Regions from separate parts of the Mesorhizobium sp. ArgA1 genome, predicted to be linked through region 2. Evidence: predicted binding sites of a transcription regulator. Region 2 holds the regulator's gene; the other holds the start of a gene.
What was found. The regulator PhoB, encoded in region 2, activates phosphate uptake and scavenging genes when phosphate is short. The targets are predictions, from matches to a motif close to TGTCATNNANCTGTCAT.
Positions count from the first base shown of each region.

Region 1: the regulator PhoB is predicted to act here: its motif matches at 2,098-2,114, upstream of ACWGTI_RS10745 (PhoX family protein).

Region 1 is NZ_JBSKBQ010000003.1:195,188-199,609, forward strand. It holds gene urtA (urea ABC transporter substrate-binding protein) at 29-1,339, opposite strand; gene ACWGTI_RS10740 (hypothetical protein) at 1,653-2,048, shown strand; gene ACWGTI_RS10745 (PhoX family protein) at 2,170-4,083, shown strand; gene ACWGTI_RS10750 (purine-nucleoside phosphorylase) at 4,348-4,422, opposite strand, start outside.
Region 2 is NZ_JBSKBQ010000001.1:1,316,399-1,320,820, reverse strand. It holds gene pstA (phosphate ABC transporter permease PstA) at 1-750, shown strand, start outside; gene pstB (phosphate ABC transporter ATP-binding protein PstB) at 768-1,592, shown strand; gene phoU (phosphate signaling complex protein PhoU) at 1,634-2,338, shown strand; gene phoB (phosphate regulon transcriptional regulator PhoB) at 2,355-3,044, shown strand; gene ACWGTI_RS06440 (ROK family protein) at 3,045-4,286, opposite strand.

The DNA of each region.
Region 1 (4,422 bases), on a different contig from region 2:
CCTTGGAACCGGCCAGTCCCGGGAGGGATCAGTTGGTGCCCTTGCCGCCGCACCTGCCGGTGGCGACGTTGAAGTTGCCGCAGGACAGAGGCGCGCGCCAATCCGAGATCAGGTCCTTGGAATCAGGCAGATAGTCGGACCATTCGTCGCCCATCACGAGGCCGGGCGTCTGCGACACGGTCTCGAACTGGCCGTCGGCCTGGATCTCGCCGATCAGCACCGGCTTGGTGATGTGGTGGTTCGGCATCATCGTCGAATAACCGCCGGTGAGGTTCGGCACGGACACGCCGACCATGGCGTCGATGACCTTGTCCGGATCGGTGGTGCCGGCCTTCTCAACCGCCTTCACCCACATGTTGAAGCCGATATAGTGGGCTTCCATCGGGTCGTTGGTGGTGCGCTTGTCATTCTTGATGAACTTGTGCCAGTCGGCGATGAACTTCTTGTTTTCGGGCGTATCGACGCTCTCAAAGTAGTTCCAGGCGGCGAGATGGCCGACCAGCGGCGCGGTGTCGAGACCGGCCAGTTCTTCCTCGCCGACCGAGAAGGCCATGACCGGGATGTCCTCGGCCTTGATGCCCTGGTTGCCGAGCTCCTTGTAGAAGGGAACGTTGGCGTCGCCATTGACCGTCGAGACAACGGCGGTCTTCTTGCCGGCGGAGCCGAACTTCTTGATCGCCGAGACTTCGGTCTGCCAGTCGGAAAAGCCGAACGGCGTGTAGTTGACCATGATGTCTTCAGCGGCGACGCCCTTGGCCTTCAGATAGGCCTCGAGGATCTTGTTGGTGGTGCGGGGATAGACATAGTCAGTGCCTTCCAGCACCCAGCGCTTCACCGAGCCGCCGTCCTCGCTCATCAGGTAATCGACAGCGGGGATCGCCTGCTGGTTCGGTGCGGCGCCGGTGTAGAACACGTTGCGCTCGCTTTCCTCGCCCTCATACTGGACGGGATAGAACAGGATGTTGTCGAGTTCCGAGAACACCGGCAGCACCGATTTGCGCGACACCGAGGTCCAGCAGCCGAACACGGCCGCGACCTTGTCCTTCGAGATCAGCTCGCGCGCCTTTTCGGCGAAGAGCGGCCAGTTGGACGCCGGATCGACAACGACCGCTTCCAGCTTCTTGCCGAGCAGGCCACCCTTGGCGTTCTGCTCCTCGATGAGCATCAGCATGGCGTCTTTCAGCGTCGTCTCCGAAATCGCCATGGTCCCCGACAGCGAATGCAGAATGCCGACCTTGATCGTGTCTTCGGCGGCCTTGGCCGGAGACGACATCGACAGGCCGGCAGCGACCACGCCGGCCGAAAACATTTTTGTTATTGTCGCGAAATTACCCCTCATACCGAAGACTCCCCAGCTGGTTGATTGCACCGCTACACTGCAATGCAACAGCCGTGCCAAACGCAAAGGCCCGCTCGGAAAAAGGGGAATAGCGCAACGTTATCAGGCTCCTATTATATTAGCCTAAAGAAAACAAAGGCAGCCGGTTAAAGATTGACTGAGGGAAATTTGCGCAGCGCACAAGGCTTTTGCCCAATTTTTGCCCAAGTATGACAACTGCCTAGATTTTGAACTCCGCCAATGGCATGCGGACGAACAATATTGCGGCACGGCGCAAAAATGGGGCAAGCTCATCTCGCAAACGAGTGACCCGATGACATCCCGCATCTCCTGCATTTCCGGCTTCCTGCTGCTGATGGCAACCAGCGGCGGCGCGCGCGCCGATTTCAGCGATGGCAAGCTGCCGGACGGCACCTATCGCTGCGAAGTCTACCTGCTCGGCGCCTTCCTCAACCTCGGCGACATCACCATCAAGGGCAATGTCTATAGCGGCCCGGTGACGTTCGGCACCGCGTCGCAGGGCTACAACTATCAGATGAATGCCAATGGCGAGATCACCTGGCTCGGCCCGCTGGGCGGCTACACCAGCGGCGGCAACTCCGTCTCGATGACGCAAGCCACGCTGGACGGCGAGACCACCCCGTCATTCGACATCATCCTGAAGCAGCCCGACGGCGCCTTCACCGCCTCGACCTGCACCAAGGGCTGAGCAGGCCGACCGCTGTCGCCGTCGGCTGCTCCAAAACCCTTTGCTCTCATGTCATGCGGATGTTGCCGAAGCAGACTAGGGCAGCGGTGCGCCGTAACATCCACCCTGAGAGGCAGACACCATGGCCAACGCACCGTCTTCATCCTCCCCCGTCATCCGCGAAATCATTGCCGAGCGCGTCTCGCGCCGGTCTGTTTTGAAAGGCAGCCTCGCCTCCGGCGCGCTGCTTGCCGGCGGCAGCTTCGTCGGCTCACTGTTTGCCGGCGAAACGCATGCCGCGGCAGCGCAGTCGACACTCGGCTTTCCCGAACTGAAGCGGGTCTACGACAAGACCCATGCCGCCGCCGAAGGCTATGAAACCACCATCGTCGCGCGCTGGGGCGATCCGCTTGCCGCCGGCCTGGCAGAGTTCGACGGCAACAAGGTTGCCGCCGACGAGCAGGAAAAGCGTTTCGGTTACAATTGCGACTACATCGCCTTCATGCCGCTGCCCAAGGGCACGGTGAATTCCGACCATGGCCTGCTCTGCGTCAACAATGAGTACATCTCGCCCAATGTGATGTTTTCAGGGATGACCGAGGACGACGCCGGCAAATCGATGAGCAGGGAACAGGTCGATCTCGGCATGGCCGCCATGGGCCACTCGATCGTCGAAGTGCAACTGAAGGACGGCAAATGGGAAACCGTGGCCGACAGCCCGCTCAACCGCCGCATCACCGCCAACACCGAAATGACCGTTTCCGGACCGGCCGCAGGCCATGCGCTGATGAAGACCTCGGCCGACGCCACCGGCACCAAGGTGCTCGGCACCAGCTATAACTGCAGCGGCGGCTTCACCCCCTGGGGCACGGTGCTGACCTGCGAGGAAGGCGTGTCCGACATTTTCGGCGGCGACCCGAAGAACGCGCCGACCGCCGACCTTCTCGACCGTTATGGCTTTGACGGATCCGACATCTATGGCCGCGGCCGCTTCCATGACCGCTTCAACCTCGACAAAGAGCCGAACGAGGCCAACCGCTTCGACTGGGTGGTCGAGATCGATCCCTACGACCCGCAGTCCAAGCCGGTGAAGCGCACCGCGCTTGGCCGCATGTCGCACGAGGCTTCGACCGTCGTCCTCAACAAGGACGGCCGCGTCGTCGTCTACATGGGTGACGACGACTATTTCGAATACATGTACCGCTTCGTCTCGGCCAAAGCCTACGACAAGGCCAACCCGGCCTCAGGCACCGATCTGCTCGATGACGGCGTGCTGTCGGTCGCCCGCTTCGATGCCGACGGCTCGATGACATGGCTGCCGCTGGTGCATGGCCAAGGCAAGCTCACCGCCGAGAACGGTTTTGCCGACCAGGCCGAGGTGCTGCTGAAGACGCGCTTCGCCGCCGACGCGCTGGGCGCCACCCCGATGGACCGGCCCGAGGATATCGAGACCAATCCGGTGACCGGCCGCGTCTATGCGGTGATGACCAAGAACAAGAAGCGCGATCAGTCGAAGGTCAATCCGGCCAACACCCGTCCGGAGAACCTGTGGGGCCACATTGTCGAACTGATCCCGCCTGGCGGCCGTGGCGCGGATGCCGACCATACGGCGGAAAAATATGCCTGGGACCTGTTCGTGCTCTGCGGCAATCCAAAGGATGCAAAGATCGGCGCCACCTTCCATCCGGATACGTCAGACAATGGCTGGTTCGTCTGCCCCGACAACATCACCTTCGATCCGGCCGGCCGGCTGTGGGTGGCGACCGACGGGGCCAATGATTTCGACCTGCCGGACGGCGTCTATGGCGTCGACACGGAGGGGGCGGCGCGCGGCCTGCCGAAACTGCTGTTCACTTGCCCGCACGGCGCGGAGGCGACCGGGCCGTGCTTCACGCCAGACGGAACGACGCTCTTCCTGTCGGTGCAGCACCCCGCGGAAGATGCCGAGACGCTCGACAAGGTACAGACGCTGTGGCCCGACTTCAAAGACGGCCAGTTGCCACGGCCTTCCGTCGTCGCCATTCGCCGCAAGGACGGACAGCCGGTCGGCGCCTAGCCAATCTCGGGAGAAAAAGTGCGGAACGCGCCCATGCGCGTTCCGCGTAGCGGTCCGGGAGGATGACTCAGATCGCCTTGGCCGACATTTTGCGATGCGATGTATTCGGCCTGGCGGATCGCCAGCGACACGATCGTCAGCGTCGGGTTTTCCGCCGCCCCGGTGGTGGAACTGGCTGCCGTCCGATGCGAACAGATTCTTGATGTCGTGCGCCTCGGCCTGACATGGATGAACTGGCGCCGAAGCGCGAAGCGGCATGAGAAGCTAGCCTTCTGCCGCCACGTCGAGCCCGAGCCGCGCCATGTCGGTGAACAGCGCCTGGCGCTCGGAATAGGCCGT
Region 2 (4,422 bases):
ACCGACGGCGCGATGGCCGAACATTTCAACACCGGCCTTTTCACCTATGGCGCCTCCAGCCGGCCTGAGACGTCGGGCATGGGCGTGGCCATCATCGGCTCGTTCTACATGATGGTGATCGTGCTTCTCCTGGCGCTGCCGATCGGCGTCGCCGCATCGATCTATCTCGAGGAATTTGCCAAGAAGAACCGCTTTACCGACCTGATCGAAGTCAACATCAACAATCTGGCGGCGGTGCCATCGATCGTCTTCGGCCTGCTTGGCCTCGCGGTGTTCATCAACTTCCTCGGCATGCCGCGCTCGGCCGCCTTCGTCGGCGGCCTGGTGCTCACCCTGATGACGCTGCCGACCATCATCATCGCGACGCGCGCCGCCCTTGCAGCGGTGCCGCCGTCGATCCGCTCGGCAGCGCTTGGCCTTGGCGCCTCGAAGATGCAGATGGTGTTCCAGCACATACTGCCGCTTGCCGCCCCCGGCATCCTGACCGGCACCATCATCGGCCTGGCGCGTGCGCTCGGCGAAACAGCGCCGCTGCTTCTGATCGGCATGGTCGCCTTCGTCGCCGACTATCCGAAGACGCCTTTCGATCCGGCGACCGCGCTGCCGGTGCAGATCTACATGTGGGCAAACGAGGCCGAACGCGCCTTTGTCGAGCGCATGTCCGGCGCCATCATCATCCTGCTCGTCTTCCTCATGGCCATGAACATCACCGCGATCGTGCTTCGGCGCCGGTTCGAGCGGCGCTGGTAGAAAAAAGGCAATTTGGTATGAACATCATGACCGAACAGTCCCTTGAAAACGCAGTGGGCGACAAAATGAACGCCAAGTCGAACGAAGTCATCAAGATGCGCGGCGACAAGGTCGGCGTGTTCTACGGCGAGAAGCAGGCGCTGTTCGACGTCAACCTCGACGTCCGACAGAACCAGGTGACGGCGCTGATCGGCCCGTCCGGCTGCGGCAAGTCGACCTTCCTGCGCTGCCTCAACCGCATGAACGACACCATCGATTCGGCGCGGGTGACCGGCAAGATCACGCTGGACGAAGACGACATCTACGACAAGAGCATCGACGTCGTCGAACTGCGCGCCCGTGTCGGCATGGTGTTCCAGAAGCCCAATCCGTTCCCGAAGTCGATCTACGAAAACGTCGCCTACGGTCCGCGCATCCATGGGCTGGCCAAGCGCAAGTCCGACATGGACCAGATCGTCGAATCCAGCCTGAAGAAGGCGGCGATCTGGAACGAGGTCAAGGACCGCCTGCAGGAGCCCGGCACCGGCCTGTCCGGCGGTCAGCAGCAGCGTCTGTGCATCGCGCGCGCCATCGCCGTGTCGCCGGAAGTGATCCTGATGGACGAGCCCTGCTCGGCGCTCGACCCGATCGCCACCGCCCGCGTCGAGGAGTTGATCGACGAACTGCGCCAGAACTACACGATCGTCATCGTCACGCACTCGATGCAGCAGGCGGCGCGCGTGTCGCAGCGCACGGCGATGTTCCATCTCGGCTACCTGGTCGAGGAGGGCGCCACCGACAAGATGTTCACCAACCCCGACGACAAGCGCACCCAGGACTACATTACCGGCCGCTTCGGCTGAGCCGTCCAGCGGTTGAATTTTCAGGCACGAGGACCAGGATCATGGGTGAACATACCGTCGCATCCTTCGATGAAGAACTGGGGCAGATCAGCAAGCTGATCCGCGACATGGGCGATCTGGCCGGCTCGATGGTGAGCGGCTCGACCAAGGCGCTGCTCACTTCGGACAATGCGCTGGCGCAGCGCGTCGTTTCCGACGACGCCATCATGGACGCGCGCCAGCGCGAACTCGACGACCGCGCCATCACGCTGATCGCCAAACGCCAGCCGATGGCCAACGATCTGCGCGCCGTGGTCGGCTCGATCCGCATGGCCGGAGACCTCGAACGCATCGGCGATCTCGCCAAGAACATCGCCAAGCGTGTCGGCACCGTCGGCTTGAGCGTCACGCCGCGCGACCTGTCGCATTCCATCGATGCGATGGCGCAGCTGGTGCTGATCCAGGTGCAGGGGGTTGTCGAGGAATATGCTGCGGCAGACGCGGCAGCGCTGGCGAAGCTCAGGAATGACGACGAGCGCATCGACGTCAAATACACCTCGGTGTTCCGCGAGCTTTTGACCTACATGATGGAAGACCCACGCAACATCACGGCCTGCACGCATCTCCTGTTCTGCGCCAAGAACCTGGAGCGCATCGGCGATCATGTCACCAACATTGCCGAAAATGCGTATTATGTGCTGACCGGCCAGCAATTGCCCGCCAATCGCCCGAAGCAGGACGAAACGGCGATGGCCACATCGCCCTGATAAAGGTGAACTGCTGATGATTGCGCCACGCATCATGGTCGTGGAGGATGAGGAGCCGCTGGGCGTGCTGCTCCGCTACAACCTCGAATCCGAAGGCTACCAGGTCGAGGTGGTGACACGCGGCGACGAGGCCGAAATCCGGCTGCAGGAAAACGTGCCGGATCTCTTGGTGCTCGACTGGATGGTGCCGGCGGTGTCGGGCATCGAGCTCTGCCGCCGGCTCAGGATGCGGCCAGAGACCGAGCGGCTGCCGATCATCATGCTGACCGCGCGCGGCGAAGAGAGCGACCGCGTGCGCGGCCTGTCCACCGGCGCCGACGACTATCTGGTCAAGCCGTTCTCGACGCCGGAGTTCATGGCGCGGGTGAAGGCGCTGCTGCGCCGCGCCAAGCCCGAAGTTCTGTCCAGCGTGCTCAAGGTCGGCGACATCGTGCTCGACCGCGAGTCGCACCGCGTCTACCGCAAGAAGAGCGAGATACGGCTGGGGCCGACCGAGTTCCGGCTGCTCGAATTCATGATGCGCCACCCCGGCCGGGTGTTCTCGCGCAGCCAGTTGCTCGACAATGTCTGGGGCGAGACGATCTATATCGACGAGCGCACGGTCGACGTGCATGTCGGGCGCCTGCGCAAAGCTGTCAACAATGGCCGCATGCCGGATGTGATCCGCACCATCCGTGGCGCGGGGTATGCGATCAGGGAAGACTGATCAGGCAACGCTCTTTCCAGCGCCCGCTCGCGCCTGCACGCCCGGCGCGAAAATCTCCTGGTCGACAAAGGTCAGCGCGCGCATGGCGCAGCCTTCGCGGATCAGCGGCAATTCGTTCGGCTCGGTGTCGAAAGAGATCGATTTCGAGTGCTGGCCGCCGGCGGTCTGGGCGATCGCCCCGCGCAGCGCCGGCTCGATCAGGTCGAAGGCGGCGGCGCTGACGCCGACCATCGCGACCGGTGCCGGATCGATCAGCGCGAACAGGCTGCCGAGGCCGAAGCCGAGCGCCTCGCCGGCCTTGCGGTAGGCTTCGCGCTCGGGGCCATCGGTCTCGCGGGCACGTGCAGCCAACGCCCGCATGTCGGCGTCGCCGACATCGACCGGTTCGGCATCCTCGCTCATCATTTTGGCGCTGCGCCAGATGGCGTAGTTGCCGGCATAAGCCTCGACGCAGCCGCGCCGCCCGCAGCGGCACAGCGCGCCGCCGGGCCGATGGATCATGTGGCCGAACTCGCCGCCCGACGAATGGGTGCCGGTGAACAGCTCGCCCTTCAGCACCAGCCCCATGCCGATGCCGTGCGAGAGCAGGATGGCGATGAAATCATCGCGATAGCGCTCAGGCTGGCGCCATTGCAGCGCCACCGCCATCATGTTGCAATCATTTTCCATGGTGGCCTGTATGCCGAATTCCGCTTCCAGTATGTCGGCGAATGCAATGTCTGTCAGCGGCGTGATCGGCGACCACAGCATGGCGCGCGCCTGCGAATCGGTGATGCCCTGGATGCCCATGGCGATGCGGGCGATGCTCTGGACATCGAGGTCGGGGTCCTCGAGCCGCCGCCGCACGATTGCCGTGCATTCGCCGATCAGCTCGTCGCGCGGCATGGTCAACGTATCCAGCCGGCGCTGCTCCTCGGCGACCACCTGGCCGGCATAGTCGATGACAGTGACGGAAAGGAAATTAAGCGACAGCACCACGGTCATCACCGCCGCCGCTTCCGGATTGAGGCCCAGGCCGACTTGCGGCCGGCCGCGTTTCAGCGCGCCGGTCTCGCCTGGCTTGCTCTCGGCCAGGATGCCTTCCGCAATCAGGTCGGACGAGATTGCCGATATGGTCGAATGGCTGAGGCCAGTGGTCGCCGCGATCTCGGTGCGCGACGGCTGGCCGGCCCGGCGCACGGCCGAAATCACCATCGCACGGTTGCGACGGCGCAGATCGTCGTGGCGGATTCCAACCGACATCTTTTTTGTTTCCTCCCGGTCCTCCTCCCGCCTCATGATAGTGAGGGCGGTCGGTGACACCAGCAAATATTGGCAGAAGCAGGCCGCGCTGTCATTGTTTATTGCGAGTCCCGAAAAAATTCACTGAGGCCATCAG